Regions from separate parts of the Streptomyces sp. NBC_01717 genome, predicted to be linked through region 3. Evidence: riboswitches for the same ligand, from Rfam matches in the RefSeq annotation. Region 3 holds a riboswitch; each other region holds the start of a gene.
The links. A riboswitch is a leader RNA that binds a small molecule or an ion and turns the genes downstream of it on or off. The one in region 3 is predicted to bind cyclic di-AMP.
Positions count from the first base shown of each region.

Region 1: it holds a riboswitch for cyclic di-AMP, as region 3 does, so the genes downstream of both, OHB49_RS22720 (M23 family metallopeptidase) here and OHB49_RS25415 (LysM peptidoglycan-binding domain-containing protein) in region 3, are expected to answer to the same signal.
Region 2: it holds a riboswitch for cyclic di-AMP, as region 3 does, so the genes downstream of both, OHB49_RS07400 (M23 family metallopeptidase) here and OHB49_RS25415 (LysM peptidoglycan-binding domain-containing protein) in region 3, are expected to answer to the same signal.
Region 4: it holds a riboswitch for cyclic di-AMP, as region 3 does, so the genes downstream of both, OHB49_RS37510 (transglycosylase SLT domain-containing protein) here and OHB49_RS25415 (LysM peptidoglycan-binding domain-containing protein) in region 3, are expected to answer to the same signal.

Region 1 is NZ_CP109178.1:5,008,987-5,016,789, reverse strand. Features, by position in the region: gene OHB49_RS22730 (PrsW family intramembrane metalloprotease) at 1-785, shown strand, start outside; gene OHB49_RS22725 (aldo/keto reductase) at 862-1,806, opposite strand; gene OHB49_RS22720 (M23 family metallopeptidase) at 1,993-3,111, opposite strand; cyclic di-AMP (ydaO/yuaA leader) riboswitch at 3,123-3,275, opposite strand; gene OHB49_RS22715 (PP2C family protein-serine/threonine phosphatase) at 3,524-4,720, opposite strand; tRNA gene OHB49_RS22710 (tRNA-Met) at 4,983-5,056, opposite strand; gene OHB49_RS22705 (SPFH domain-containing protein) at 5,174-6,370, opposite strand; gene OHB49_RS22700 (hypothetical protein) at 6,462-6,683, opposite strand; gene OHB49_RS22695 (SHOCT domain-containing protein) at 6,852-7,268, shown strand; gene OHB49_RS22690 (sulfite oxidase) at 7,305-7,803, opposite strand, start outside.
Region 2 is NZ_CP109178.1:1,591,421-1,599,223, forward strand. Features, by position in the region: gene OHB49_RS07375 (STM4014 family protein) at 1-544, shown strand, start outside; gene OHB49_RS07380 (STM4013/SEN3800 family hydrolase) at 582-1,397, shown strand; gene OHB49_RS07385 (STM4012 family radical SAM protein) at 1,391-2,755, shown strand; gene OHB49_RS07390 (STM4011 family radical SAM protein) at 2,764-3,681, shown strand; gene OHB49_RS07395 (SGNH/GDSL hydrolase family protein) at 3,740-4,594, opposite strand; gene OHB49_RS07400 (M23 family metallopeptidase) at 4,770-5,630, opposite strand; cyclic di-AMP (ydaO/yuaA leader) riboswitch at 5,634-5,794, opposite strand; gene OHB49_RS07405 (alpha-galactosidase) at 6,086-7,803, opposite strand, start outside.
Region 3 is NZ_CP109178.1:5,596,438-5,604,240, forward strand. Features, by position in the region: gene OHB49_RS25400 (nucleoside triphosphate pyrophosphohydrolase) at 1-50, shown strand, start outside; gene OHB49_RS25405 (cytochrome P450 family protein) at 60-1,373, shown strand; gene OHB49_RS25410 (transglycosylase family protein) at 1,479-2,414, shown strand; cyclic di-AMP (ydaO/yuaA leader) riboswitch at 2,715-2,885, shown strand; gene OHB49_RS25415 (LysM peptidoglycan-binding domain-containing protein) at 2,889-3,587, shown strand; gene eno (phosphopyruvate hydratase) at 3,873-5,153, shown strand; gene OHB49_RS25425 (FtsB family cell division protein) at 5,256-5,726, shown strand; gene OHB49_RS25430 (DUF501 domain-containing protein) at 5,797-6,405, shown strand; gene OHB49_RS25435 (Ppx/GppA phosphatase family protein) at 6,402-7,343, shown strand.
Region 4 is NZ_CP109178.1:8,285,719-8,293,521, reverse strand. Features, by position in the region: gene OHB49_RS37535 (NAD(P)H-dependent amine dehydrogenase family protein) at 1-1,063, shown strand, start outside; gene OHB49_RS37530 (carboxymuconolactone decarboxylase family protein) at 1,060-1,539, shown strand; gene OHB49_RS37525 (GMC oxidoreductase) at 1,543-3,171, opposite strand; gene OHB49_RS37520 (DinB family protein) at 3,553-4,104, shown strand; gene OHB49_RS37515 (GNAT family N-acetyltransferase) at 4,163-4,777, shown strand; gene OHB49_RS37510 (transglycosylase SLT domain-containing protein) at 4,911-5,678, opposite strand; cyclic di-AMP (ydaO/yuaA leader) riboswitch at 5,681-5,868, opposite strand; gene OHB49_RS37505 (hypothetical protein) at 6,503-6,658, opposite strand; gene OHB49_RS37500 (hypothetical protein) at 7,334-7,549, opposite strand.

The DNA.
Region 1 (7,803 bases), 590 kb from region 3:
CGGCGCTCTGCGCACGTCGCCACCGCATCCGCCGGATCCTGCTGCCCCTGCTCGGGCTGATCCTCGCGATGGGCATGCACGCCCTGTGGAACGGCTCGGGATCGTTCGGTCCGTACGGCTTCTATGTCGTGTACGGGGTGTTCATGGTCCCGGTCTTCGGGCTGGTCACCTGGCTGGTGATCTGGTCGCGCCAACGGGAGTTGCGGACACTGGCCACCGAGCTGCCCGCCTATGCGGCAGCCGGCTGGCTCACCCCGGCCGAGCCGCTCGCGCTCTCCTCGATGCGGGCCCGCGGCATGGCCCGGGACATGGCACGCCACCAGCACGCGCGTGCGAACGGAAGCGCGAGTGTCCACGGAAGTGCGACTGCATACAGCACCTCGTACGCAGTGCCGTACACAAGCCCCGGCTACGGCTACCCCGCGCCCGGCCCGCCACCGGTCCACTCGCCGGCGTACGGCGGCAGCCGGGTCGTGGCTCAGGTCCGTCGTCATGCCAAGGCGCAGGCCAAGGCGCGGGGCAGAGCGGCCGCCCGCGCGGTCGCCGAGTACGAGTCGTTCGCGACGTCGCTGGCGTTCCTGCGCCACCGGGCCCGCCGCGGGGCCGCGGACCCGGACTTCGTGGCGCGCGAGCTGGAGCTGCTGCACCATCTCTGGCAGCGCAGGGAGGTGGCCGGACCCGCGCTGACCTACGCGGCGCAGGCGACTGGCCGCCTGCGCCCCCGGTACATACCTACGGGGCCGGCCCCGTACCCGCAGTACGGCGGCTACCGCCCGAACCCGTAGCTGCCACCCCACGCCCAGCAGCCGTATGCCCGGCCGCCGTACGGCAGCGTCCCGCCCCCGCGCTCCCGGTGAGGGCTCAGGCCGACGCCTCGGTGAGCTCCGCCAGTTCCTGTTCGGTCAGCTGAAGGTCGGCCACGGCCACCAGTGCGGGCACCTGCTCGACCGTACGGGCCGAGGCGATCGGCGCGGCGACGGTCGGACGGGCGGCGAGCCAGGACAGGGCGACGGTCGCGACCTCGGCGCCGCGCTCCTTGGCGACCTTGTCGAGTGCGGCCAGGACCTTCTGACCGCGCTCCGACGCCAGGTACTGGCCGGCCTTCTCGGCCCGCGCGCTCTCCACCGACGCACCCGGACGGTACTTGCCGGTGAGGAAGCCCGAGGCCAGGGCGAAGTACGGGACGGCGGCGAGCCCGGCGCGGGCGGCCGTCTCCTGGAGCTCGCCCTCGTACGTGTCGCGGGAGACGAGGTTGTAGTGCGGCTGCAGGGCGACGTAACGTGCGAGCCCCTCGCGCTCGGAGAAGTCCAGAGACGCCTGGAGCCGCTCCGGGCTGATGTTGGAGGCGGCGATCTCGCGCACCTTGCCGTCCTTCACCAGCTGGTCGAGGGCGGTGATGATCTCCTCGACCGGGACGGTCTCGTCGTCGAAGTGCGTGTAGTAGAGGTCGATGTGGTCGGTGCCCAGCCGGCGCAGCGACTCCTCGGCCGCGGCCTTGATGGTGGCGGCGGAGAGCCCCTTGTACGCGGGGTGGGCGCCGACCTTGGTGGCGACGACGATGTCGGAGCGGTTGGAGCGTGCGGCGAGCCACTTGCCGATGACCGTCTCCGACTCGCCGCCCTCGTTGCCGGGGATCCACGCGGAGTACGCGTCGGCGGTGTCCAGGAAGTTGCCACCCGCCGCGACGTACGCGTCGAGTACGGCGAACGACTGCGCCTCGTCGGCGGTCCAGCCGAAGACGTTGCCACCGAGCGCGAGCGGGAAGACCTGGAGGTCGGAAGAGCCGAGCTTACGAAGAGAAGTCATGAATGGATCAACGGACTCCGCCGCGGCCGCTATTCCGTACCGGGGGATGAAAGGGGATCCGCACGGGCATCCGCACGGGCGTCGGCACCGGCGTCGCAAGGACCGGGGACAGCAGACCGGCAGCCCTGACGTCGGGGGGGAGCGTCAGGACTGCCGGGTTCGCGGGGCCGGAGAACCGGCGCGGGCTCAGACGGTGAGGCCCTTGTCGCGCAGCCAGGTCATCGGGTCGATGCCGGTGCCGTCCGGGGTGTGGACCTCCAGGTGGAGGTGGGGTCCGGTCACGTTGCCGGTGGCTCCGACACGGCCGATGGTGTCACCCGTGGTGACCTTCTGGCCGACGCTGACGTCGATCGACGACTGGTGGCAGAACCACAGCTCCGTACCGTCCTCGAGCTCCAGGACCGTGCGGTAGCCGTACGAACCGGACCAGCCCGCCGACTTGACGGTGGCGCTGTGGACGGCCTTGATCGGGGTGCCGGTCGGCGCCGCGAAGTCGAGGCCGGTGTGGTAACCGGAGGACCACATCGAACCGGCTTCACCGAAGGTCGAGGTGATCGTGTACGAGGAGGTGGGGATGGCGTAGGAGGCGGCGAGCTTGGCAAGCCGTGCGGCCTCGGCCTTCGCCTTCGCCGCTTCCTCCGCCTTCTTCTTCTCGGCGGCGGCCTTGGCCTCTGCGACGTCCTGCTTCGCCTTGGCCTCGGCGGCGGCCTTCTCCGCGGCGGCCTTCTCCTCGGCGGCCTTGATCTCCGCTTCGGCGGCGTTCTGCTGCTGCTCGGCCTGCTGGAGGATGCGGGCTCGCAGCGCCTCACCGGCGTCGGTGGTGCCCTGCTCGGCCTCGGCGGTGGTGATGCCGGCACTGGTGAGCGGGGCGGTGGCAGCCGCGGACTTCGCCTGGTCGGTGGCGGACTCGTCGGAGAACAGGGCGCCCACGCCGGGAAGGGACTTGGCGTCGGGGAGGTTGTCCGCGAGAGAGTCGGGAAGGGAGATGGAGACCGGCGGCTTGCTCTGCGCGGTGGCCATGCCACCCGCGCCCACGGCCGCGATGACGCCGACTCCGAGCACCGTGGAGCTGCGGGCGAGCCCGTTGCGCTGCTTGACGACGCGGTGCCTGCCGCGCACGGGGCGGACGGACTCCTCGGTGGGGTTCCATTCCTCCCACGCCCGGTCGGTCTCACCGAAACCGTCGGTCGCGAATTCAGTGGTGAACTCGGCGCCGAAATCGGTTCTCTGCTCGGTTCCGTACTCGGTCGTGAAGTCGGAGCCGAACCGGGAGGGGGCTTCGGGGGCAGGCTTGTTGGACGCCACGGGGGCGCACTCCTTTCCTTCCTTCTCGCCTACCGGGTTAGCTGACGGGTTCGGAGCAGGAAGGTCTCCTACGGATCCCTCTGCCTCTCACGAGACACAGGTGTCCGATTCACCCCATGTAGGTGGTTCCCCGGTTCCCTTACGGAATTCGGCGCTCGCGCACGGTGCCGCCACTGACGACGGCTGGGACAACCGCGCTGCGTTATCGAACGTTAATAGACGGACGGGTCCGATTCCAAGCCGTTCCCACTGATCGTTAACGCCCTTGGCCTGGACTTTACGGGACACAATCGGGCGGAAACGGGCGAGTTGATCGCCACTCAGCCACTACCCGGTTTCTGACGTTGCGTCAAATGTTATGCGGAGCGAGGCCTTTCGATTACGCACGGTGGCATCGCCCTGCGAAGCCCCTTCACCGACTCAGCCCTTCCTCACTCGCATCCCGGCCCACGATCTTCACAGTTCTGCGCCGCTTCGGCTGCCCCTGCGCGGGACGTGCGACCGCGAGCAGCGCCATGTCGTCGGTGGATCTGCCGCCGGTGTGCAGCCGTACGTCGTCGGCCAGCGCGGACAGCAGCTCCTCGGGCCCGGGAAAGATCCGCCCGCGCAGCCGGGCCGCCGGATCGTAGAAGACCCCTTGGGCGTCGCGCGCCTCGGAGAGTCCGTCCGTGTACGCGAGCAGCGTCATCCCGGTGGCCAGCTCCCATACGTCGGCCCGGTCCGTCCACACCCCCAGGTCCATGCCGAGCGGCAGCGCGGGCACCGTCGGGAACAACACCTCCAGCGAACCGTCGGGGTGGAGCAGCAGCGGCTCGGGGTGGCCGCGGTTGACGATCCGCACCTCGGCCGCACCAGGCGGAATCTCGGCGAGCACGGCGGTGACGAACCCCTCGACCGGATCGATCCCGCCCTGCCTCGCCCCCTCCCGCGCCAGCGCCCGCTCCAGCCTCCGCGCCACGCCCTCCAGCGAATCCTCCTGCTCGGCGGCCTCCCGGAACGCGCCGATGACCACCGCCACCGTCCCGACCGCTTCGAGCCCCTTGCCCCGCACGTCCCCGACCACGAGCCGTACTCCGTACGAGCTCTCCGCCACGGCGAACAGGTCACCACCGACGAATTCGTCCGCCTGGGCAGCCTCGTACCGCGCGGCGACATGGAGTCCCCCGATCCGCTCGGACGGCGTCGGCAGCACGGCCCGCATGGCGGTCTCCGCGATGACCCGCGCCGAAGCCAGCTGCTCGTTGCCGCGGCGTACGACCTGGTTGATGACGACGGCGAGGCCCGAGACCGTGATCACGGTGGAGAGCTCGATGGACGGCACGATGTGCAGCAGAGTGCCGCTGGACAACCTCAGCGCGAGGATCGAGAAAATCGCGGCGACGCCGGTAAGGACGGTGTTGGTCAGCGAGAAGAACGGTGCGGCGATCAACGGAGCGGCCACGAACATCGGGACGGCGGTGAAGGGCGGTGGGCTGAGGTAGTCGAACACGAGCCCACCGACGATCATCAGAAACGGCAGCGCACGCACGAACCACCAGGCCCAGCCGCGCACCACGGCACGCCCCCTGGCACGCCCCCGGGCCCGCCCCCCGCGCAGCTCCTTCGCCATCCCCACCTGTGGTCTCCTGCCCGGCGCGCCCTGTGCTGTCCTGGGCGGTGTGCCCTGTCTCATACCCCGTACCCGCACGGCTGTCCCTGCACGGCACACGCACGGCTGACCCTGACCTGTATGCGCACGGCTGCGGACATGCGTCCCGCTTCCCAGGTTTGCCGGAGCGGCGTCGCGCGGCGACTCCTCATCGGCCAAAGGGGGGACGGAAAACACGAATCAGGCCCGGCACGCTTAATGCATGCCGGGCCTGATTCTTCAGTAGCGGGGACAGGATTTGAACCTGCGACCTCTGGGTTATGAGCCCAGCGAGCTACCGAGCTGCTCCACCCCGCGTCGGTAAACACAACTGTACGCCATCAGGAACGCACTGCTGACCACCGATGAAATGGCTGCCCGATCGGACGGCCCCGACGCCCTTCCCGCACCTTTCCCGTCCCGGCCCCGACCGGGTCAGTTCGAGTCGGTGATGCGCGGCGCCGGCTTCGCGCCGACCGCCGGTTTCCCCGCGCTCGCGCTGCGTTGGAGCGAGTGGAGAATGGCCAGCCCCTGGCCCACCACACCCGCCGCCATCTCATTGACCCCGTTGGTGCCGTTGAGCACGGTGAGATTGGCCCCCTTCATCCCGCGGGCGGCCGCGTCGGCCAGCGCCGGCAGGTTCTCCACGATGCGGTTGGCAGCGATCAGTTCCTGGTTGCCGTCCCGGAGCGAGGCGGCGCGGGCGGTGTTGGCGTCGGCCTGCGCCTGAGCCAGGGTCCGTTCGGTGTACGCGTTGCCGTCGGCCTGGAACTTCGCCCGGTCACGGGCGGCCTCGGCGAGCGTGCGCTGCCGGTACGCCTCGGCGTCCGCCGGACGCCTGACCTCCGCCTCCAGCCGCTGTGCGGCCAGCCCGGCCTGCCGCTCGGCCAGAGCCGTCTGCTCCTCGATGACCTCCTGCGACGCCCTGGCCTGGGCCAGCGGTCCGGCCTGGGCGGCGCGGGCGTTGTACTGCTCGGTCTCGGCGAGGAAGCCGGCCCGCTTGATCGCGGTGTCCCGTTCGTACTCGGCCTTGAGCGCCGCGGCCTGCTGCTCGCGCTCGGCCGCTTCCTGGTCGGCCCTGGCCTGGGCGATCCGGGCCTGGCTGGCGACGGCGGCCGCGTGCGGGGCCGCGAGGTTGTTGATGTAGCCGGTGGCGTCGTCGATCTCCTGGATCTGGAGGGCGTCCACGACGATGCCGAGTTTCTCCATCTCGCCGTGGCTGCCCGCGATGACCTCCTGGGAGACCCGGTTCCGTTCCCGGATGATCTGTTCGACGGTCAGCCCGCCGATGATGGAACGCAGGTGACCGGCGAAGATCCGGCCGGCGAGCTCCTCCATCTGGTCCTGCTCGGACAGGAAGCGGCGTGCGGCGTTGGCGATGGAGACGGCGTCGTCACCGACCTTGAAGACGGCGACCGCGCGGACGTTGAGACGGATGCCCTGCTGGGTGACGCAGTCCTCGGTGATCTCCGCCTCGCGCAGCGCCAGGGAGAGCATGCGCGCCTTCTGCTTCACGGGTACGACGAAACTGCCGTGGCCGGTGACGATCCGGAACTGGGTGTCCTGCGTCTGCCGCTTCGATCCGGAGATGAGCATCGCCTCGTTGGGGGCGGGAACGTGCCAGAACAACATGAGCGAACTCCTGCCGTTGGGTCGTTTTCATCGCGGTGTCGGGTTCTCGGCGTCGGTCCCTGAGGTCGGGTCCCGGCTCCGCTTCCTGCGTTCAGGCCGGCAGCCGTTCGACCATCACGCTGCGCGCCGAGACCGAGTCGACGACAACCACACGTTCGTCGCGGTCGATCGACGTCGTCGACCATGCGGTGTAGGCCTCCGACCCACCCCGTACGGCCACCAGCACTTCGCCCGGGCCGTCCTGCGGGATCGGCACGGTCACGCGCCCGATCGCCCCGACCGGGCTCAGGGCGGACTCATCTGCGGCTCTCATACGCCCTCGCCCACGCCTCCCTCATGATTCCAAGGTACTCCGCACCACCCCCTGAGGAACGGCCTCGAACGACGGCGAGCAGGCGGCTATATGTGGTGATATGACTGATTCAGAATTCAGACATCAGTCATTCGACGCTGCGCCACAGCGACGACCAGGGAGCCGAACATGGACGACTACCCCCTGCTCAATCTGTTCTGGACCATGCTCTGGTTCTTCCTCTGGATCATGTGGCTGTTCCTCCTCTTCAAGGTCATCGCGGACATCTTCCGCAGCGACGACCTGGGGGGCTGGGCCAAGGCGGGCTGGCTGATCCTGGCCCTGGTGCTGCCGTTCCTCGGCGTCCTGATCTATGTGATCGCGCGTGGCAAATCCATGGGCAAGCGCGACCTCAAGGAGGCCCAGGAGAGAGAAGCCGCCTTCAAGACGTACGTCCGTGAGGCCGCAGGCACCGGTCACACGGGTGGCGGCACACCGAAGAGCGGCGGCAGCGTCGAGGACCTGGCGAAACTCGCGGACCTCAAGGACCGGGGCGCGATCACGGAAGAGGAGTTCCGGCAGGCGAAGACGAAGCTCCTCATCTGAGCCGTACCGCCCCTCCGGCCGCCACGGCGTACTCCCTCATCCCGGCCGTCCCGGCCCGCAGTGGACCGGGATCCGCTGGATGCGGTTGTTACCGAAGCCGCCGCGGTTCCACGGCTGGGTGAGCGGCTGGACCCGGCCCGCCGCATCGGTGGCGCGGGCGGCGAGGACATGGTTCCCCGGCGTGGCCGTCCAGAACGACTGCCACCGTTGCCAGGCCCAGAGGTGCGCCCCGCTCCTGTCCGGCGGGGCGAGTTCGGCGTCGCACCAGGAGCGGCAGTCGTCCGTGGTCACCTCGACCCGGGTGACCGGCGGCCACCCCGACCAGGCCCTTCCTTCCAGCAGAACGCGGCCGGGGCGTACGAAACGGATCCTGGACATGAAGTCCGGGCACCCGGGCGGGATCATCAGCGCCCGTGGGGCCATCCGGGTGACGGGCCGGCCCGGATCGCCGGGCTCCTGGCGGTAGCGGTAGGCCGTCGCCTGCTGGAATCCGGTGAACGGGGTGCCGGTGAGCCGGATCTCGCGGAGCCACTTC
Region 2 (7,803 bases), 4.0 Mb from region 3:
CGACAACGCCGGGCGGCTCTTCAACTCGTTGCGGGTGCGCCGCTGTACGACGGAACGCGAGGTGGCGGCGATCGTCGACGCGCTCGCACCGGACGGGCTGCACATCGAGCGCTGGCTGCCCAAGGCATCGCAACATGGGCGGTCGGCGGATCTGCGTGTCGTGGTGGTGGCCGGTCGCGCCACCCATGCCGTGGTACGGACCAGCCGCTCCCCCATGACCAATCTTCACCTCGGCGGGGAGCGCGGAAGTCTCGACGAGGTCCGCGTGGCCGTCCGGGCAGCGGGCGGCAGCTGGGCCGAGGTCCTCGCCGTGTGCGAGCGGGCCGCCGCCTGCTTCCCGGAGACGCTGTGCGTGGCCGTCGACCTGCTGCCCGCGACGGGCTGGCGGCGGTTCGCCGTCGGCGAGGTCAACGCCTTCGGTGATCTGCTGCCGCGCCTGACCGGCCTGCCGGGCAGTGGCGCCGAGGGCCTGGACACCTATGCGGCGCAGGTCGCCGTCGTAATGAACAGAGCAAGGAACCACCGTGCAACCACCACCGCCTGATACCAGCCCCTCCCCCACCGACGCCCGGAACCCGGACATGAGTGAGATCGTGGGCAGCCACGACCTGTTGCTGATCACGCTCGACACCCTGCGGTACGACGTGGCGGCGGAGCTCGCCGCCGCCGGCCGCATCCCGCATCTGGCCCGCCATCTCCCGGGCGGGGTCTGGGAGAAGCGGCATGCTCCCGGCAGCTTCACATACGCCTCCCACCAGGCGATCTTCGCGGGCTTCCTGCCGACACCCGCCGCCCCCGGCCCGCATCCGCGGCTGTTCGCGGCGCGCTTCGCGGGCAGCGAGACCACGGCTTCCCGCACCTTCGTCTTCGACACCCCCGATCTGGTGTCCGCTCTCGCCGGGGTCGGCTACCGCACGGTGTGCATCGGTGGCGTCGGATTCTTCAACCGGCAGGGCCCGCTCGGTTCGGTTCTGCCGGGCATGTTCCAGGAGAGCCACTGGGAACCGGAGTTCGGGGTTGCGTCGCCCACCTCCTTCGAGGCCCAGGTGGCCCGGGCCGAGCAGGTCGTCGCGCGGCTTCCGGCCGAACAGCGGCTGTTCCTCTTCGTCAACGTGTCTGCGCTGCACCAGCCCAACTGGTTCCACCGACCGGGCGCCACCCCGGAGGCGGGTGACTCCCGCGCCACGCATGCCGCCGCCCTGGAGTACGTCGACGCGCACATCGGCCGGCTCTTCGCCGCCGCGGGCAGCCGCCGCCGTTGCTTCGCCATCGTCTGCTCCGACCATGGCACGGCGTACGGGGACGACGGCTACACCGGTCACCGGCTCGGCCACGAGTCCGTCTGGACCGTTCCGTACGCGCACTTCTTCCTGGAACCGGGGGCCACCGCATGCTGACGAGTCAGCCCACCATCCGTCCGTACCAGAGCTATGTCTACGCCTATCCGCACAAGACGGCGTACGGGAGACTCGACGCACACCCCACCGGGCGGCCCGCGCTGCGCGAGCTGTGGGCAGCCGAGCGCAAGGACGCGCTGTCGCTCTATCTCCACATACCGTTCTGCGAGGTCCGCTGCGGCTTCTGCAACCTCTTCACCCGGATCGGCGCTCCCGATGAGCTGACGACCCGCTACCTCGACGCGCTGGACCGACAGGCCACCGCGGTCCGGGACGCGCTGGGGGACGAGGCGCCGGTGCGGTTCGCCGCGGCGGCGTTCGGCGGCGGCACCCCCACCTTTCTGACCGCCGCCGAACTGGAGCGGCTCTGCGACATCGCGGAGCAGCGGATGGGTGCCGACCTGCGCTCCGTACCCCTGTCGATCGAGACGTCGCCGTCGACCGCGACGGCCGACCGGCTGGCCGTCCTCGCCGACCGCGGGACGACCAGGATCAGCATCGGCGTACAGAGCTTCATCGACGCCGAAGCCCGCGCGGCGGTCCGCCCGCAGCGCCGCGCCGATGTGGAAGCCGCCCTCGGCCGGATCCGTGACGTGCGCATCCCGGTCCTCAACATCGACCTGATCTACGGCATCGAAGGGCAGACGGAGGACAGTTGGCGCACCTCGCTGGACGCCGCGCTCGGCTGGCAGCCGGAGGAGCTGTACCTCTATCCGCTGTACGTGCGCCCGCTGACCGGTCTGGGCCGGTACGGCGCCGACGTCGAGGCAGCGGCGGACGCGGCGTGGGACGAGCAGCGGCTGCGGCTGTACCGGGCGGGCCGGGACCATCTTCTCGCCCACGGCTACGAGCAGGTCTCGATGCGGATGTTCCGCCGTGCCGACGCCCCGCAGGAGGGCCCCGCCGACTACGCGTGCCAGACGGACGGCATGATCGGTCTGGGCTGTGGCGCCCGTTCGTACACCACACGGCTGCACTACTCGTTCGACTACGCGGTGGAGATGCGTGAAGTACGGACGATCATCGACGGCTACACCGCCACCGAGGACTTCTCACGCGCCGAAGTGGGTCGGTACGTCGACGGCGACGAGGCGCGCAGACGCCATCTCCTGCAGTCGCTGCTCCAGGCCCAGGGATTGCAACTGGCCGACTACCAAGAACGGTTCGGAACCTTGCCCGGCGACGACTTCCGCAGCGAGCTGGACCGGATCGAGGCGCGCGGCTGGCTGGACGGCGCCGCCGACGCGTCCGGGCTGCTGCGGCTGTCGCCCGAGGGCCTGGCGCACTCCGACGCGCTGGGTCCCGAGCTGTTCTCCCCCGCCGTACGGGCCGCAATGGCCGCGTACGAACTGAAGTGAGCACGCATATGGACCTGACGATCCTGTACCGCGGTCCGCTGGCGTCGTGCGACTACGACTGCCCGTACTGCCCGTTCGCCAAGCGGCGCGACAGTCCGGAACAGCTGCGTGCGGACCGTGCCGCGCTGGAGCGGTTCACCACCTGGGCGGCGGCGCAGACCGGCGACCGGATCTCGGTGCTGTTCACGCCATGGGGCGAGGGGCTGGTCCGCTCCTGGTACCGCCGGGCGCTGGTCGAGCTGGCGCAGCTGCCGCACATCGGCCGGGTCGCGATCCAGACCAATCTCAGCGGCCGCACGCGGTGGCTTGCCGAGGCGGGTGAGTCCGGTCGCGACAGGATCGCGCTGTGGTGCACGTACCACCCGGGGCAGACGCCGTACGGCCGCTTCCTCGCCAAGTGCCGGGAGCTGACCGGCCTCGGTGTCCGGTACAGCGTCGGTGTGGTCGGTCTCGACGAGCATCTCGACGAGGCGCGGCGGCTCCGTGCCGACCTGCCCGGCGAGGTGTACCTCTGGGTCAACGCCGCCGAGGGGCGGAGCTACACGGACGAGGAGGCGGACCGCTGGACGGCCCTCGACCCCCTCTTCCCGTACAGCCGGGAGCCGCACCGCTCGGCCGGGATGCCCTGCCGGACCGGCGAGTCGGTCATCTCGGTGGACGGGGAAGGCACGGTGCGCCGCTGCCACTTCGTCCCGGCCGAGCTCGGCAATCTCTACGACGGCAGCTACCGGCGGGCGTTGGGCCCGCGGGCCTGTCCGCTCGCCGTGTGCGACTGCCACATCGGATATGTGCATCTGGAGACGCTGCCGCTGTACGACGTCTTCGCGGGCGGTGTACTGGAACGCATACCGGCCGAGCCGGCGCGCGTACCGGCGCACCGGGATCAAGCGTTGCTGCCGTTGTTCCCGGTCGGCGGACGGGCCTGATCGAGCCGGACGGGCCTCGGCGAACAAGCCCGTCCGGCCGAAGAGGACACCGCGCCGGTCACAGCGGCAGCAGGTCGGGCCGCTTCGCCTCGACGTGGTCACCGGAGGACTCGCCGCGCAGCCGCCGTCCGATCCACGGCACCAGATATTCGCGCGCCCAGTGGATGTCGTCGCGCCGCACCTCGAGCGTGCCGCGCTGTGCCTGTGGCGGCCACTCCTGGTCGGGGTCGGCCGGCACATCGAGGCCGAGGACCTGGGCGGCGCGCAGCGCGACCCGGGTGTGTCCCTCGGGCGACAGATGGAGCCGGTCGTCGTCCCAGGCGCGCCTGTCCTGCACGGACCGCAGCGACCACAGGTCGAGGACCGGGCAGTCGTAGCGGTCGGCGATGGACCGCACATGGGCGGTGTAGGTGGCGATCTTGCCGCGCAGATGGCGCAGCACGGGAACGCCGCGGGTGTCGAAGCCGGTCGTGACCATGACGGTGCCGACCGACCGGGTCAGGTCGGCGACCGCGCGCTCGAAGCGTTCGGCCACGTCGTCGGGGTCGGTGCCGGGCCGGATGATGTCATTGCCGCCCGCGCAGAAGCTCACCAGGTCGGGGGCGAGTTGCTTGGCGCGGGGCACCTGTTCCTCGACTATCTGGTCGAGGAGGCGTCCGCGTACGGCGAGATTGGCGTACCGGAAGTTCCCGTGAGCCGAACCGGCGGAACCATCGCTGTTCGTCGCTGCGTCGGGGTCGGGGAGCTGGTCCGCGAGGAGTACGGCGAATCGGTCCGCCCAGCCGACGAAGGTTCCGTCCGGGCCGGGGTCTCCGACCCCCTCGGTGAAGCTGTCGCCAATCGCTGCGTACGACCCGATGGCGCCATGCCGGTTGTTGACGCCACGTTGATTTTTTCTCGAATCGTCTGCCACAAGGGCACATCCTGCACTGCTGAATGTGACCTACGCGACCGTAATAAGGGGTTGACGGGAGGTGAGATAGACCACCCGGTCAGGTTTTGGTAAAGAGGGAATAAGTGATGGGGCGGTGCGCCGCCGCGCACCGCCCCATCAACAAGCCGTTCGGATCAGGCCTGATCGGATCCGATCAGACGGAGATTCCGTGCGAAGCCAGGAAGGCGACCGGGTCGATGTCCGAGCCGTACGCGGGGCCGGTGCGGACCTCGAAGTGGAGGTGCGGGCCGGTGACGTTGCCGGTGGCACCGGAGAGGCCGATCTGCTGGCCGGTCGAGAGGGTCTGACCCACCGAGACGGAGAGCGCGGACAGGTGGCCGTACTGCGAGTAGTGGCCGTCGGCGTGCTTGACGACGACCTCGTTTCCGTACGCGCCACCCCAGCCGGCGGTGACGACGGTGCCGGAGGTGATCGCCTTCACGCTGGTGCCGGTGGCGACCGGGAAGTCGATGCCGGTGTGGCTGCCACTGGACCAGTTGGCACCGGAGGCACGGTAGTTGGTGGTGTGCTTGCCCGGGACCGGGGCGACGTAGCCGGAGCTGCTGCTCTGGGCGGGCGCGGGCTTGGTGGCCACCGGAGCCTTCGACGGGGCCGGGGCGGCCTGCGTGGTGCCGGTGGCCGCGGCGGAGCCGCCGAGGGTCAGCTTCATGCCCGGGTGGATCAGGCTCGGGTTGCCGCCGATGACCTCACGGTTGTCCTGGTACAGCTTCTCCCAGCCACCCTCGACCTTGTTGTCGGAGGCGATCTTCGCCAGGTAGTCGCCGGCGACGACGGAGTACGTCCGGGTCTCGGCCTGCTTGTTCGCGACCGGGGCGGCCGACGCGGCGTGCGTGGCGGCGGCGGAGTGCGCGACGGGGGCGGCCTGCTCCGCGGCGTGGGCACCGGTGGCACCGAGCAGCGGGAGGGCGATGACGGCCCCGCCGGCGCCGGCGGCGGCAACGCCACGAGCGATGGTGCTGGACTTCGGACGACGATGCTTACCCGATATGGGCATGAAGAATTTCCTCTCCGGCGCCTACGAGGTGAGCTGTCGGGTTCGGGCTGGAGATGCCCGGTCGCAGGAAGTGCGACTTCACCCCGAGCCGGCCGGATTTCTCCGGTCGGCGGCTTACCTGGTTCCCCCGCTCCTGCCACACGATGAGTGGGTGTGAATTCCGGTCGGCGGCAGGATTAGGCGGTCCGTCCGGATTGACGGTGACCGTAAACGAGTGAGGACGAGCAGAACAAGCCATCGGTTGCGTGCCGGAATCCGCGCCGGGAATTCGACGCGGAATTCCGGTCACACTCCGTGGATTAAGGATCTTGGCTTTCCGCGCGGTGTACGGATTACCCGGCCGCCGCGCCACCACACACCGTCACGGATATGATCCCGCTCACGAGAGACCCCTCATCTCCCGCATAATCAGGGCATGTTCTACTAAATGCCTCAATACGGACATGTCATGAACATCATCCGCGTCGGAGCCTCAGCACCTTCGCGTCCAGGTCCCCCCGCAGGCCGCTGTGCAGTCCCTGATGCAGCAGCACGGAACCGTGGTGGGCGACCCCGGTGTCCAAGCAGGTGTAGGTCGCCGTGGGGTCGAGCCCCCGCAGCCGCAGGACCGGCGGCAGCTCCCCGTACCTCTGTGCCTCCAACCACATGAGCACCACGGTCTCGTCACCGTGCGTGTACTGCACGGCGCTGAGCCCGCCGCGCGGCGCACGCAGCCGGTACAGCGCACCGTGCTGCACCACCGGACGGATCTCCTTGTACAGGTCCACCCAGCCGCGGGCCTCGGCCAGCTCCTCGTCGCTCCACTCGGTGAGGTCTCCGCCGACCCCGAGCACCCCGGCCATCGCGCTCACGAAGCGGAAGCGCAGCGAGCTCACCCTGCTGTTGAGCTGGGCATTCGGGCTGTCGGTGACCCAGGCGGCCATCACTCGAGCCGGATGGATCTGCCCGAAGCCCTCCTGGATGGCGAGCCGGTCCAGCGGGTCGGTGTTGTCGGAGGTCCACACCTGGTCGGTACGGGCGAGGATGCCCAGATCGATCCTGCCGCCGCCGCCCGAGCAGGATTCGAAGGCGACACCGGGGTGCGCCGCCCGCAGCCGGTCGATCAGCGCGTACAGCGCATCCACATGCTCGATCCAGAGCTTCTGCGGATACTCCTCGCCCGGCCAGCCCGCATCGGTGAAGCAGCGGTTGAAGTCCCATTTCACATAGTCGATCGGGGCGCCGGAGAGCAGTGAGTCGAGCTGTTCCCACAGATAGTTCTGTACATCGGTCCGGGCCAGATTCAGCACCAGCTGATTTCGGAACTCCGTGCGGGTCCGCCCGGGAAAGTGCTGCACCCAGTCAGGGTGCGCGCGGTACAGGTCGCTGTCGGCGTTCACCATCTCCGGTTCGACCCAGATACCGAACTGCATACCGAGCGCGTGCACTTCGTCGGCGAGCGGCTTCAGCCCGCCGGGGAAGCGCTCGGGGTTCGGGGTCCAGTCGCCGAGTCCCGCCCGGTCGCTGGTGCGCTGCCCGAACCACGCGTCGTCCACCACGAACAGTTCGACACCCATCGCTGCGGCGCGCACGGCCAGGGCGCGCTGCTGGTCCTCCGCGATGTCGAAGCCGGTGGCCTCCCAGGAGTTGTAGAGCACCGGCCGCAGGCTTTCGGCGTCCGGAACGACGTGGGCCAGCTGCCAGGCGTGCCAGGCCCTGCTCGCCCCGCCGAACCCTTCGGCGCTCCAGAGTCCCGCGAACACCGGTGTGGTGTACGTCTCCCCCGGTGCGAGCCGCAGCAGCCCCGAGTCGTCGTAGCCGGCCCCGCCGGTGATCTGTACGAGCCCGTCGGGAAGCTGCTGCACGGCGATCCGCCACGAGCCGGACCAGGCGAGCGCGCAGCCGTACACCTCGCCGTCCACCTCGGTGGCCGCTCCGTCCGCGTCGAGCGCGACCCAGGGCAGGAACTGGTGCCCGGTGTGACCGCGCCTGCTGGAGAGGACCTTCTCGCCGTACGTCAGCTCCGACCGCACGAGCTGCGTCTCCGCCGCCCACCGCCCGTGCAGGTGACTGAGGCGCCAGCCGTCGCGGGCGGGCAGCGCCCAGGCGGCCGCGTCGGCTCGCAGCAGCTCCAGCGGCGGTCCGTCGGGGCCGGTGTGCCTGACGGTGACCCAGCGCTCGATCACATCGGAGT
Region 3 (7,803 bases):
CCGGCCGCGCATACCGGGACGCGATCCTCGCGGCGGAGGGCAACGGATAACGTCAGGGGGTGAACGACAGCCCCGCCGACACCCCTGCCGACAGCCCCGCCGACGCTCCTGCGGACGCCCCCGAACTCTTCACATGGGAGTTCGCCACCGACCCGTACCCGGCCTACGCCTGGCTGCGTGAGCACAGCCCCGTGCACCGCACCGCGCTGCCCAGCGGGGTCGAGGCATGGCTGGTGACGCGGTACGTGGACGCCCGGCAGGCCCTCGCCGACACCAGGCTCTCCAAGAACCCGGCGCACCACGACGAGCCGGCGCACGCCAAGGGGAAGACCGGCATCCCGGGCGAGCGCAAGGCGGAGCTGATGACGCATCTGCTGAACATCGACCCGCCCGACCACACGCGGCTGCGCCGCCTCGTCTCGAAGGCGTTCACGCCGCGCCGGGTCGCGGAGTTCGCGCCGCGCGTGCAGGAGCTGACGGACCGCCTCATCGACAACTTCATCGAGGAGGGGAGCGCGGACCTCATCCACGACTTCGCGTTCCCGCTCCCCATCTACGCGATCTGCGATCTGCTCGGCGTTCCGCGCGAGGACCAGGACGACTTCCGGGACTGGGCGGGCATGATGATCCGCCACGGCGGCGGGCCGCGCGGCGGGGTGGCGCGGTCGGTGAAGAAGATGCGCGGCTATCTCGCCGAACTGATCCACCGGAAGCGGGAGAACCCCGGGGACGATCTGATCTCGGGGCTGATCCGGGCCAGCGACCACGGCGAGCACCTCACCGAGAACGAGGCCGCCGCCATGGCCTTCATCCTCCTCTTCGCCGGCTTCGAGACGACGGTCAACCTGATCGGCAACGGGGTGTACGCCCTGCTGCGCAACCCCGAGCAGCGGGAGCGGCTGCAGCGTTCGCTCGACGCGGGGGAGACGGGGCTGCTGGAGACCGGCATCGAGGAACTGCTGCGGTACGACGGCCCGGTGGAGCTGGCGACCTGGCGGTTCGCCACCGAACCGCTGGTGCTCGGCGGGCAGCGGATCTCGGCGGGCGACCCCGTACTGGTGGTGCTCGCCGCCGCGGACCGGGATCCGGAACGGTTCGCCGACCCCGACACGCTCGACCTCTCCCGGCGTGACAATCAGCACCTCGGCTACGGTCACGGCATCCACTACTGTCTGGGGGCGCCGCTCGCCCGACTGGAGGGACAGGCCGCGCTGGCCACACTCCTGAGGCGCCTCCCGGACCTGCGTCTTGCGGTGGAACCTACCGATTTGCGGTGGCGTGGGGGGCTCATCATGCGCGGACTGCGCACTCTTCCCGTGGAGTTCCATCCCGGACATCGCTCCGGTGAAGGTGACACTCTGTCAACTCCGTGACTTTCACGTGATCTGCGCTGCATCGACTTGTGACAAGCGTTCGACTGCCGCTACGTTCACCGTTCGACTCACCAGTCACTTGTCAGTCACACGGAAGGCAACCCCATGGGCTCCGCGAACGGCAGACACCGTCGCCCTCGTCAGGCACCCGCCATCGTCGTCGCCGCAGGCGTCACCGGCTCGGCCATCGCCATCCCGCTGCTCGGCGCGGCCGGTGCGCACGCGGCCGACGCCACGACCTGGGACCGGGTCGCCGAGTGCGAGAGCGGCGGCATGTGGAGTGCCGATCTCGGCAACGGCTTCTACGGCGGTCTCCAGTTCTCGCAGGACACCTGGAAGTCGTACGGCGGCGAGGCGTACGCCTCGCGTGCCGACCTCGCCAGCCGCTCGCAGCAGATAGCGGTCGCCGAGAAGGTCCTCGACGACCAGGGGCCACGGGCGTGGCCCAGCTGCGCGGTGATCTCCGGGCTCACGGTGGACGGGACGCTGCCGGGTGTCGATCCGGGAAGCCTGCTGTCGCCCGACCCGACGGAGAGCGCGGACCCGTCCGACGAGGCCTCGGACGAGGCGAGCGCAGAGGGCGGATCGAAGTCGTCGTCCGCCAAGTCGTCGGAGAAGTCGTCCGGCAAGACGTCGGGCAAGGCGTCCGGTCAGGCATCGAGCGAGCCGTCAGCCGATGTGTCGGATACATCCGGTTCGGCCGACTCGTCCCGCTCCTCCGGTTCTTCCGGCAGCGAGGCGGGCGGTAAGCACCGCGGCGCGCCGGCCCCCGAGGCGGGCCAGGGCATGGGAACGGGCGGTGACCGCGACTCGGGCCGCCATGCTTCCCGCGGTAACGGTGACGGACGCGACACGCGCGACTCGGCCGCGGACGGCACATACACCGTTCGGCCGGGCGACAACCTCTGGGCGATTGCTGATGCACAGAAGGTTCATGGCGGATGGCCGGCGCTCTATGAGGCCAACAAGACTGCTGTCGGCGACGACCCGGATCTCATTCTTCCTGGCCAGAGCCTCGATCTCGGTGTGAAGGCGGAGTGAGACCGGTCTGATCAACAGCTTAAATCACCCCAAAAATAGGGGTAGTTCAGAGGCCTATGTCCACTTATGTGTAAGTGAGACATGGGTCTCTTTGCGTTAATCGGCGTGTCTCGTCTGTCAGGCCTGTCCGCATCGCCCCCCACCTGCGAAAACGATGACCGGCCGGACGTGAGTAGGGGATGATTGTCAGTTATGTCCGTCTTTGAATGTGGGGGTTGCGTGCGTTTACGGTCGGAACCGCTCGCACCGCGGGCCCCATCGACCGTCACGCCGAATCCTGCCGTCGGTCGAAGGGAACAGACGCGTAAAGCGCCGTAGGCAGGAGCGGGGGACCCAGGTAAGCGCCGGGCCCGATGGTCGAAAGACCGTCAGGACCGGCTTGGGGTGAAGTCGCGTGCTAGGACATGCGACCGGGCAACTCACTTGGCCCGAACCCGACAGCTCACCTCGTAGGCGTCGGTGAGGAGAATTTGCATGCTGCTGAACAGCAAGGGCAAGCACCGTCGCCCGTCCAAGGCCGTCCGTGTGGCCACGCTCGCCGGTGTCGCCGGTGCCGCCATCGCCGTTCCCCTGATGGGTGCCACGGGTGCCTCCGCGGCCTCCGTCGCCACGTGGGACGCCGTCGCCCAGTGCGAGTCCGGTGGCAACTGGTCCATCAACACCGGCAACGGCTACTACGGCGGCCTGCAGTTCTCGCAGTCCAGCTGGGCCGCCGCCGGTGGCACGCAGTACGCCCCGCGGGCCGACCTGGCCACCAAGGCCCAGCAGATCGCCACCGCCGAGAAGCTCCTCGACATGCAGGGTCCGGGTGCCTGGGGCTGCGCCGGCGCCGGCAACCTGACCAACGACGGTGTCGACCCGGGTGTCGACACCGGCTCCGCCGCCGCGAAGCCGGCCGCGCCGAAGCCGGCCGAGCACACCGAGGCCCCCACCGCCTCCCGCTCGGACCGCGGCACCGCCCCCGAGGCCGCGAAGACCGTCACCACGCCGACCGGCCAGAAGGTCGCGAAGGGCGACGGCGAGTACAAGGTGAAGGCCGGTGACTCGCTCAGCAAGATCGCCGAGGCGCACAAGGTGAAGGGCGGCTGGCACCAGCTGTTCAAGCTGAACAAGAACATCGTCAAGGACGCCGACCTGATCTTCCCGGGTCAGCAGCTCCACCTGACGAAGTAGTACGAGCCTCAGCAGAAAAGCGCTCTCTCTCCTCCCTGAGCACCCCGACCCGGCGCGGATTCCCCCGTACGCGCCGGGTCGGGGTTTCTGCGCTCACCGTTCAACCGTTGTGGTTACTGCTCAGTAGATTTCTGAACGTTTGCCCGTCTACGGGTGCCCTTGGGTCCTTTTTCGTCCCAGGAGGCGGGCGGTCGCCGAACGCAGTGCGCCAGGGCGGTTAGGCTCTTGGCGCAAGGCCAAAGCGACCCTGCACAACCAGCGTCATATCCCAGAAGGAGATGCCTCGTGCCGTCCATCGACGTCGTCGTAGCCCGGGAAATCCTCGACTCCCGCGGAAACCCCACGGTCGAGGTCGAGGTTGGCCTCGACGACGGCAGCACCGGCCGTGCTGCTGTTCCGTCCGGCGCCTCCACCGGTGCGTTCGAGGCCATTGAGCTTCGCGACGGTGACCCCAACCGCTACCAGGGCAAGGGCGTCGAGAAGGCTGTCCTCGCCGTGATCGAGCAGATCGGCCCGGAGCTCGTCGGCTACGACGCGACCGAGCAGCGGCTGATCGACCAGGCGATGTTCGACCTGGACGCCACCGAGAACAAGGGCTCGCTCGGCGCCAACGCCATCCTCGGCGTCTCGCTGGCCGTCGCCCACGCCGCCTCCGAGGCCTCGGACCTGCCGCTGTTCCGCTACCTCGGTGGCCCGAACGCGCACCTGCTGCCCGTCCCGATGATGAACATCCTCAACGGTGGGTCGCACGCCGACTCCAACGTGGACATCCAGGAGTTCATGATCGCCCCGATCGGCGCGGAGTCCTTCTCCGAGGCCCTGCGCTGGGGCGCCGAGGTCTACCACACGCTGAAGAAGGTCCTGAAGACGAAGGGCCTGTCGACCGGTCTCGGCGACGAGGGCGGCTTCGCGCCGAACCTGGAGTCGAACCGCGCCGCCCTGGACCTCATCCTCGAGGCCATCAAGGAGGCCGGCTACGCCCCGGGCAAGGACATCGCGCTGGCGCTCGACGTCGCCGCCTCGGAGTTCTACAAGGACGGCAAGTACGAGTTCGAGGGCAAGTCCCGCTCGGCCGCCGAGATGACCGAGTACTACGAGGAGCTCGTCGCCGCGTACCCGCTGGTCTCCATCGAGGACCCGCTGTACGAGGACGACTGGGCCGGCTGGAACGTCATCACCCAGAAGCTCGGCGCCAAGGTGCAGATCGTCGGCGACGACCTGTTCGTCACCAACCCGGAGCGTCTGGCCCGTGGCATCGAGGAGGGCTCCGCCAACGCCCTGCTCGTCAAGGTCAACCAGATCGGTTCGCTGACCGAGACCCTGGACGCCGTCGAGCTGGCCCAGCGCAACGGCTTCAAGTGCATGATGTCCCACCGCTCCGGTGAGACCGAGGACACCACCATCGCCGACCTCGCCGTCGCGGTGAACTGCGGTCAGATCAAGACCGGCGCCCCGGCCCGCTCGGACCGTGTCGCCAAGTACAACCAGCTGCTGCGCATCGAGGAGATCCTCGACGACGCGGCGGTGTACGCGGGCCGCTCCGCGTTCCCGCGCTTCAAGGGCTGATCGCAGGCCCGTCACGGGTCAAAGGCACCGGCCTCCGTCCGTCCCCGCACTCGGTCCCGTACCGTGTGCGGGGACGGACGTGCGTAGTGGGGAGGCGGAGACATGGCCGCGAAGGACCGGGACCGGTTCTCCACCGCGACCCGGCTGCGGCTGCTCGGAGAGCAGACCGCCGCTCGTGTCTACCGTTCCCAGAACCGCCGTCAGGCCCGCCGTTCCCGGCTCACGGGCCGGGCCGCTTTCCTCGCCCTGGTCGTCTGCTCCCTGGTGGTGGCGCTCGCGTACCCGATGCGACAGTACGTGTCGCAGCGCGACGAGATCGCCGACCAGGAACGGCTGGCGCAGGAGGCGGAGGCACGCACCGAGGAGCTCCGCGACGAGAAGGCGCGCCTCCAGGACGACGCGTACATCCGGCGGCTGGCCCGGGAGCATCTGCACTACGTCCTTCCCGGGGAGACCGGTTACACCGTGGTCGACCCGGACGCGGCCAAGGAGCGCAGCGGAGGGTCGGAGGAGACCGACCGGCCGTGGCACTCGAACCTGTGGGACGGCGTGGACTCCGCCGACCGCGACTGACCTCTTCTCCCTTTCTCCTGATCCGCTGCGGAACCGCAGTTCAAGCATCCCGAGTAGAACCAAGGCAGGCATGGAAACGCCCCCTCCCCAGACCGAATCCACCACGCCCACCGAGGCGGACATCGCCGCGTTCCAGCAGCAGCTCGGCCGCCCGCCGCGCGGGCTGCGCGCGATCGCGCACCGCTGCCCGTGCGGCAACCCGGACGTGGTCGAGACGCAGCCCCGGCTGGAGGACGGTACGCCGTTCCCGACGACGTACTACCTGACGTGCCCGCGCGCGGCGTCCGCGATCGGAACGCTGGAGGCGAACGGCGTCATGAAGGAGATGACGGAGCGTCTGGCCACGGATCCGGAGCTGGCGGCGGCGTACCGCAATGCCCACGAGGACTACATCGCCCGGCGGGACGCGATCGAGGTGCTGGAGGGCTTCCCCAGTGCGGGGGGCATGCCGGACCGGGTGAAGTGCCTGCATGTGCTGGTCGGGCACTCGCTGGCGGCGGGTCCGGGGGTGAATCCGCTGGGGGACGAGGCGATTGCGATGCTGCCGGAGTGGTGGCGCAAGGGGCCGTGCGTGACGTCGTGCGAACCCGCGGCCGAGGCCGGCACCGCAACACCGTCCGGCGACCCCGGAGCGGGGTCCGGGACGGATTCCCAGGCATCACGACAGGAGCGTCCATGACCCGCGTTGCCGCCATCGACTGCGGAACCAACTCCATCCGGCTGCTCGTCGCCGACGCCGACCCCGCCACCGGTGAGCTCACCGAGCTCGACCGGCGGATGGAGATCGTCCGGCTCGGGCAGGGAGTGGACCGCACCGGCAGGCTCGCCCCCGACGCGCTGGAGCGGACCTTCGCCGCCTGCCGCCGGTACGCGGCCGTCATCAAGGACCACGGCGCGGAGAAGCTCCGCTTCGTCGCCACCTCCGCCTCCCGCGACGCGGAGAACAGGGACGAGTTCGTCCGTGGCGTGCTGGAGATCCTCGGCGTCGAGCCCGAGGTGATCAGCGGCGACCAGGAGGCGGAGTTCTCCTTCGAGGGCGCCACCAAGGAGCTCGCGGGCCGGGACCATCTCGCCAAGCCGTATCTGGTGGTCGATATCGGCGGCGGTTCCACCGAGTTCGTCGTCGGCGACGACCGGGTACTGGCCGCGCGGTCCGTGGACATCGGCTGCGTACGGATGACGGAGCGCCACCTCGTACGCGACGGTGTCGTCACCGACCCGCCCACGCTGGGTCAGATCACCGCGATCCGCGCGGACATCGACGCCGCCCTGGATCTCGCCGAGGAGAGCGTCCCGCTCACCGAGGCCGCCACGCTCGTCGGCCTCGCCGGCACCGTCACCACCGTGGCCGCGATCGCGCTGGGACTGCAGGAGTACGACTCCGAGGCGATCCACCACTCCCGGATCTCCTTCGAGCAGGTCCAGGAGATCACCGGGCGGCTCGTCACCTCGACCCACGCCGAGCGCGCCGCGATCCCCGCGATGCACCCGGGGCGCGTCGATGTCATCACCTCCGGGGCGCTCGTCCTGCTGGCCGTGATGAAGCGGACCGGGGCCCGCGAGGTCGTCGTCAGCGAGCACGACATCCTGGACGGAATCGGCTGGTCGATCGCCTAGTCGAGGCGGCCGGGCAGGGGTGCGTGCGAGCGTGGCCGACAAGGCGCTCATGCGCACTCCCGCCTGCACCTTTGAGCCTCCGTCGGCTCCTCGTGGACCCTTCGCGGACCCCCTCCGGGGACACGCCACGACGAAGTTCGTGAACTTCTTCACAAGGAATTCGGCGCTCCGGACCACACTTCTGCTCCGTACGGGCTTCCACGGCCGCCGAAGGGTCCGCCCGCCGCGCATGCAGGATGGTTTCGGGTGTGTTTCGAGGAGGTGGGCGAAGGGGGTGGTCCACTGTGCTCGCAAGGCTCAACGGCCTGCTCACAAGCGGTGAACAACGTTCGCCGCGGCGCGGGGGTTCCCCCGCGCTGCCATGACCTCGGTCACGTGGGCGGCGGAGTGTAGCAGAGGGTGGGGGATACCTTGTGAAGGGGCTCACGAGCGTGCCCCCCAGGTGGGGTGGATACTCGAT
Region 4 (7,803 bases), 2.7 Mb from region 3:
CTGGGGCACGGGCAACGTCGGCCGCGCCGCAATCCGCGCTGTCGAGGCCCATCCGGCGCTCGAGCTCACGGCCGTGCTCGTCCACAACCCGGACAAGGTGGGACGTGACGCGGGCGAGCTCGGTGGACTCGGTCGTCCGCTGGGGGTCGTGGCGAACGACGACGTCGGTGCCGTGCTGGCCACCGGCCCCCGGGCCGTGGTGTACGCCGCGTCCGGCGACATCCGCCCCGACGACGCCCTCGCCGACATCAGCAGGGCGATCCGGGCGGGGGCCGTGGTCGTCACCCCGGCGCTGTACGCCCTGTACGACCAGTTGGGCGCCCCGCCTGAGCTGCGGGATCCGGTGCTGGCCGCCATCGCGGACGGTGGCGGTTCACTGTTCGTCTCCGGTGTCGACCCCGGCTGGGGCAATGACGTACTCCCGTTGCTGATCAGCGGACTCGGCACCTCCGTGGACGTGATCCGCTGCCAGGAGATCTTCGACTACTCCACCTACGAGCAGGAGGAATCGGTCCGGTACCTGGTCGGCATGGGCCAGCCGATGGAGTACGAGCCACTGATGCTCGCACCGACCGTCCCGACCATGGTGTGGGGTGGGCAGATACGGCTGATGGCCAGAGCCCTGGGAGCCGAACTCGACGACATCCGGGAGACGTTGGAACGGCGCCCGCTGGACGCCACGGTGAGCACCAGGACGATGGGCTCGTTCGAGGGCGGCACCCAGGGCGCGGTGCGGTTCGAAGTGCAGGGCATCGTCGGAGGCGAACCCCGCATCGTCATCGAGCACATCACGCGCATTCACCCCTCCTGCGCACCGGACTGGCCGACACCGCCCGACGGCGACGGTGCGCATCGAGTGATCATCGAGGGTCGCCCGCGCATCGAGGTCACGGTCGAAGCCACCGACGAGGGCGAGAACAGATCCGCGGGCGGGAACGCCACCGCGGTGGGCCGGCTCGTGAACGCCATCGACTGGCTCGTGAACGCGGAACCAGGACTCTACGACGCGCTCGACGTCCCGCTGCGCCCCGCAGTCGGCAGGCTCGGAAGGAGAGAACCATGAACATCGACATCCCCGACGGCAAGGACGCGATCGAGTACGTGTGGGGCGAGATGGTGCCCGGGATCGGGATCGCCGCATCGAACTTCTCGCTGGCGGTGTACGCCCATACGACCCTGGGACTACGCGAGTTCGAAGCCGCGCGTTTGCGGATCGCCCAGATCAACGGGTGCGTCTTCTGTCTCGACTGGCGGACCGAACGGGACGGCGTGAAGGTCGAGGAGGATTTCGCCGACGCGGTGACCCAGTGGCGTACCACCGACGTCTTCGACGACCGGACCCGGTTGGCCGCCGAATACGCCGAGCGGTACGCCCTCGATCACCACAACCTCGACGAAACGTTCTGGTCCCGGATGAGCGCGCACTACAGCCAGCTCGAGATCGTGGAGCTGAGCATGAGCATCGGATCATGGCTGGCGTTCGGCCGGCTCAACCATGTGCTGGGCCTCGACACCGTGTGCGCGCTGCCCGGCCGTTGATCGTCACAGGTCGGTGGCGATGATCTTCTCGATGTTCCGTTCGGCGAGCGCGGTGATGGTGACGAACGGATTGACGCTGGTGTTGCCGGGGATCAGCGAGCCGTCGATGACATACAGGCCGGAGTAGCCGTGCAGGCGGCCGTAGTTGTCGGTGGCCCGGTTCAGCACCGCGCCGCCGAGCGGGTGGTACGTCAGGTGGTCGCCCCAGATCTTGTAGGTACCGAAGAGATCGGTCCGGTAGATCGTCCCCTCCTTCTGGTTGATCCTGTCGAAGATCGTCCTGGCGGCGTCGATGGACGGCTGCTTCCAGGCGGTCTGCCAGTTCAGGTCGACCTTGCCCGTCGCAGCGTTCCAGGCGAACTCGGCCCGGTTCGGGTTCTTGGTGATGGACAGGTAGAACGAGGCGAACGTCTCGATCCCGGTAGGCAGCGGGGCGACCTCGGCGAACGCACCACCGGCGGCCCAGTTGTCGATACCGCCCGTGGGGATGGAAGCCTGGAGGCTGCCGGTCGGGTCCCACAGGTGGTTGGCCCGGCCGCACATGACGTTGCCGTTGTCGCCCCACCCTTTGCCGATCTCGTTGTTCAGGCCGGGGAGCGCGCCGGTGGCCTTCAGCTTGACCAGCAGCTTGCTGGTGCCCACGCTGCCGGCCGCGAAGAACACCCGGTCCGCGGTCACCGTCTTGGTGGCCGTGGTGGCACCGCCGGTGTCGAGCTGGTCGATGACGACCGTGTAGCCGCCGCCTGTCACCGGTGCGACCGAAGTGACCTTGTGCAGCGGCGAGATGGCGACCCTGCCGGTGGCCCTGATCCGGTCGATGTACGTCTTCTGCAGCGATTTCTTGCCGTAGTTGTTGCCGTACAGGATCTCGCCGGCCAGCGCCGACCTGGGAACGGTTCCGGCCTCCTCCTGCTTCATGTAGTCCCAGTCGTACACCGTGGGCACGAAGACGAACGGGAAGCCGGCACGCTGGGCGTGCTTACGCCCGACCCGGGCGTACTGGTAGCACGCGGCGGTCTCGAACCAGGCTGGATCGATGATGCCGACCCCGAGGCCGGCATTGGCGCGCGGGTAGTAGATCCCGTACATCTCGTCGGCGTCCACCGACGGGAGTACGGCTCCGAAGTTCTCGCGCTTGGGGGTGACGGCCATGCCACCGTTGACCAGCGAGCCGCCGCCGACGCCGCGGCCCTGGTAGACCGTGATCCCGTCGAACTCCTCGGCGTCGAGGATTCCGGTGCTGCGGGTGACGTCCTTGTCGATGGGGAAACCGAGGAAGTTGCTGAGGGGCTGCTTGGTCCTGGTGCGGAGCCAGTACGACCGGCTGTCCGGGGATGTCGTGTTGGAGAAGATCTTGCCGTCCGGGCCCGCGGTGTCCCAGGCCATCCCCATTTCGATCATGTGCACGTCGACGCCTGACTGGGCGAGACGCAGAGCGGCGACGGATCCGCCGTATCCGGTGCCGATCACGAGGGCCGGGACATGGGCCCCGGAGTCGATCGGAGCGGCTGCGGAACCGAGCCCGGCCTGGGCCGGGGTGCTGTGACCCGCGAGGGCCACGGCTCCTAAAATAGAACCAGTTCCTGTGATGAATCTTCGACGCGATACGCCCTTGGGGCCTACATCACGCATGGTAGAGTCACTCATGTGACACGCCTCACTCTCGACAGAGTGAAACTGGTTCTACTGCCGTTTGCGTGTCAAGTCACTACATACCTGTGGGTAACTTGCGCCCACTCACGGCACGCCCCGGACACACCACGCCGTGCGTCAGCGCACAGCGGGCCGGTCCCGGCTCGGTGCCGCTCGACCGCCGCCGAGCGCCAAGCAGCGACTCAGGCAGCAGGGCCCGGTGACGGGTCGCGAACATCAGGCGAGGAAGCTGGAATCCACGGCCGATGCGGTAGCCCCATGAGGTGTTCGGACGGATTCGATCGTGACTCCTCACGCTCCGACAACAACTCCCCATATTCCGGAAGCAGATCGACCGGAATTGGCCGTAGCCTGCCCGCCATGAGCGAGAACAACGAGCCGTTGCTCGAGGAACCACCGGTCGCGGGCAACGAGATCGACACCCTGGTGGGTTCCCTGGAACGCCAGCGCAGGACGCTGGCGTGGAAGTGCGCGGGTCTGGACGCGGCCGGCCTGCGGACGACGGCCGCCGCCTCGAAGATCAGCCTGGGCGGGCTGCTCAAGCACCTGGCCCTCGTGGAGGACGACGTCTTGTCCCAGAAGCTGCTCGGGCGGGAGCCGGCTCCCCCGTGGGACACGGTGGACTGGGACGCCGATCCCGACTGGGAGTGGTCCTCGGCCGCCGGGGACACCCCCGAGCAACTCATGGCGCTCTGGCAGGACACTGCGGCCCGCTCCCGCGCCAACGTCCGGCAGGCGCTGGCCGAGGGTGGCGTCGGACACCTCGCGGCGTTCACCAACTCCCGCGGGCAGTCACCCAGTCTCCGGCGTCTGCTGATCGACCTCATCGAGGAGTACGCACGCCATGTCGGACACGCCGACCTCATCCGCGAATCCATCGACGGGCTCGTCGGGGAGGACCCGCCACGATGAGACCGACACTCTCGGACAGGCCGGTTCCGGTAGCGGCGGGGCGGTGATGATGCCAGGCATGGCCCAGCCGATCCCGGATGATCAGCTCGCGATCGTCCCCGCCGAAGAAGCATCGTGGGACGACCTGCAGACGATCTTCGGCACCACGGACTATCCGTCCATGTGCCAGTGCCAGCGCTTCAAGATCACGGGCTCCCAGTGGGGTTCGGTCCCCCTGGCCGAACGGGCCGAGCGCCTGCGTGAGCAGACCGGTTGCGGAAATGCCGGTGCGCCTTCGACAAGCGGTCTCGTCGCCTATCTGGACGACGAGCCGGTCGGATGGTGCGCGATCGAGCCCCGGACGTCCTACCCCCGCCTGCTCCGCGCCCGCGTCCCCTGGACCGGACGGCAGGAGGACAGGACCGACGACAGCGTCTGGGCCGTGACCTGTTTCGTCACCCGCAAGGGCTTCCGTCTGCGCGGCATCACGTACGCACTCGCGCGCGCCACGATCGGCTTCGCGCGCGACCGCGGGGCCCGCGCGGTCGAGGGCTACCCGATGATCACGCGGCCAGGGGTGGAAATCACCTGGGGCGAACTCCACGTCGGCAGCCGTGACGTCTTCGCCGACGCAGGGTTCGTCGAGGTGAGCAGGCCCACACCCAGGCGGGCCGTCATGCGGATCGACTTCTGATCGTCGCCCCGCGCCCCTGCTGATCGCGGCGGTCGACATGTGAATCCATCGAGCAGAGACAGGAACGGGTGGCGAGGCCCCCTCGGACCCTCGCCACCCGTCACTCCTGAACCGGTATCAACGCAACCGGGCGTCAGTACGCCCCGAACACGTTGTCGATCGAACCGTACTTGGCGGCGGCGTAGTTGCACGCAGCCGTGATGTTGGCGACCGGGTCGTAGGGGTCCATCGACGTGCCGGACACGTGGTAGGCCTTGAACGTGGGGTCGATGACCTGCAGGAGCCCCTTGGACGGCGTGCCCTTGGCGGCGTTCGAGTCCCAGTTGTTGATGGCCTTGGGGTTGCCCGAGGACTCGCGCATGATGTTGCGGTGGATGCCGTCGTAGCTGCCGGGGATGCCGTGCTGCGCCATGACAGCCAGCGACTCCTTGATCCAGCCGTCGAGGTCGTTCGTGTACGTCGTGGGCTTCGCGGCGGCGGGAGTGGCACTGCTCGCGGCGGGCTTGGACTCGACAGCCGGGGTCTCAGCCTTGGCACCGAGGGTCAGCTTCATGCCCGGGCTGATCAGGGCGGGGTTGGCTCCGATGACCTCGCGATTGTCCTGGTACAGCTGCTGCCAGCCACCACTCACGGAATGTCCAGTGGCGATCTTGTAAAGAGTGTCACCGGCTATCACGGAATAGACGGAGGGCGTGGCCTTCACAGCGGAAATTCCCTTGGCCGGGGCCACAGCGGGCGCCACAGTCTTTGTGACGGTGGCGACGGACTGTGCCGGCGCTGCCGAAGCAGTGGTCGCACCGATCACAGGAAGTGCGAGAGCGGCTCCGCCCGCGGTCACGGCGATGAAACCGCGACTCAGCGAACTGGACTTACGACGACGGTGGTTACCCGTTGCGGGCATGATGCATTCCTCTCCGTCGCCTACGAGGTGAGCTGTCGGGTTCAGGCTGGAGTTGCCTGGCCGTATGGGAATACGGCTTCACCCCTAGCCGTTCCGGATACCGGATCGGCTGCTTACCTGGGTCCCCCGCTCCTGCCGTACGTGGGTGGTCGGATTCCCGGACGGCGGCAGGATTCGGCGTTCCATCCGGATTGACGGTGACCGTAAGCGAGAAACTCCGACCTGAACAAGCCCCCACTTTTCGATCACAATTCATTTACAAGATCGAGTCGGGGAATTATCCGCAATCCACACCCGCCCGCGAAGCCAACTTTCTTTGCGGGGAAGGGAACCGAGCGGTACGCCGTTGCGTCCGCGGGCCGGGAAAGTGACTCTCACCACTCGGCCCGAAATGGGCGATTTGCCCGGCAGGCAGGACCTCGACCTGTGCGGATCATGCATTCACTGGCAAAGCGAGCAATTCCTATTCATTGCCAGAATTCCGACATTTAAGACATCTATGGGCGGGCGACCGTCCATCGACTCGTCGGGACGGGCGTCCCCCCGCGGGAGGCGACAGCTGATGCGGCAGCGCGTCACGCGCTCCACCGGCTGCGGCACACGAGCGGCCGCGCACCGGCCGGGGCGCGCAGGCTCACGCGAACGACGGTCCCGATGGGCGCAGGAGGTGCCGTACGCCCCATCGGCATGGCTGTCACGGTGCGCAAACGCCCTACCCGCCCGCCGGGGCCGTCCGGCAGCACGAGAGAAGTGATGGCCATGGGGAGCCCGGGGTGCTGATCATCGTGTCGCTGCGTCGCTCTCGCCGCGCGACCATCGCCCGGTCACCGGCTTGCCGCACACCAGCCGTCCGGACGAGGCGCATCGTGATCACCATCGCTGAGCCGGCGGTCGAGGAGCTCCGGCCGGATGAACCCGACGCGGCCTTCGAAGGCTGCCGGATCGACCTTCTTCAGCTTCTCGGCAATGCGGGAGCACACCGCAAGATCCTTCTCTTCGCCCCTTCGGACGAGTACTCCTCGGGCCCGCCCGGTTCGCGGAGGAATTCGGAATCGGTCGCACGACAGGCCGGAGCAATGCAGCGAGGCCTCTGCTCGGCGATGCGGGACAGCCTTCGACGGCAGTCAGTGCCTCGGCTGATCATGCGAATCCGTCCTCATCCTGCGCGTCGAAACCGGCAGTGCGCACGCCTGCTCCGGATGCAATACGGTAACGCCCCACTTTCCGCCTTGCGTTGGCGTTGATCCAGCGACCGCTGGAAGAAGGGGAAGTGCCACGGAGTCGAGAGGCAAGCATTCCACCCTTCGATTCCTTCCACCACAACCCTGTCCAACTCCATCCATTCATCAGAGGAGACGCCGTGTTGAAGCAAACCCTGCAAGTCGGCATGCGCTCGCGTGCACCCCTTGGCGCCTGGTGTGTTCCCACGTTGCGCGGCCCTCGTAATCGATTCGATCCGGCAAGAATTACGTCGCGTATCAGGTGCGTCGTGACGGAGTCGGGGCAAGGTCTATTCCGAACCGATTGAATCAGCCGATGTCACCTGAATCCCGATCAGCTGCCCTCCAGATCCACCATGTTCACCACATGAACGGGAAGTTGTACCGGTTGCGGACACAGGGCCTCGGCGTGAAGCCGGTTCGACCGCTTTCTGATCATGGAATGTCCAGGATGTGCAGCGGCCGGGTGGCGTCGCGGGTGTTCCTTCTGAGGGCGGCGGCGATGCCGTGGCGGCCGGTAAGGAGAAGGGCTCCGATGACGAGGTTGCGCCAGGTAGCCATGGCGCGGGGCCCGTTGCCCGTCCGGAGCTGTGAGGCGTCCTCGGCGAAGGTGGTGTCTCTGACGTGGTGCAGTGCCGTGAACCCACTCATTCGCTTTCACGCCGAGGCCCTGGAGCCGGGCTTTCCGCCACGCCGTCAGGGGCGGCTCGATCAGGGTCCATCGGGCGTCGGACAGAAGCGAGCGAAACGGACTGCAGGGCCTGCACGGCAGGAGGCGACGAAGTTCGCGTACTCCCCGAACCTGAGCAAGAAGGACAATGAGCAAAGCCGCCTTCTGGAACTTACCTGCGCAAACGCCCTCTCAGGTCGGTGTCGCTTCTTCAGTTGACCTGTCCATGAACGCT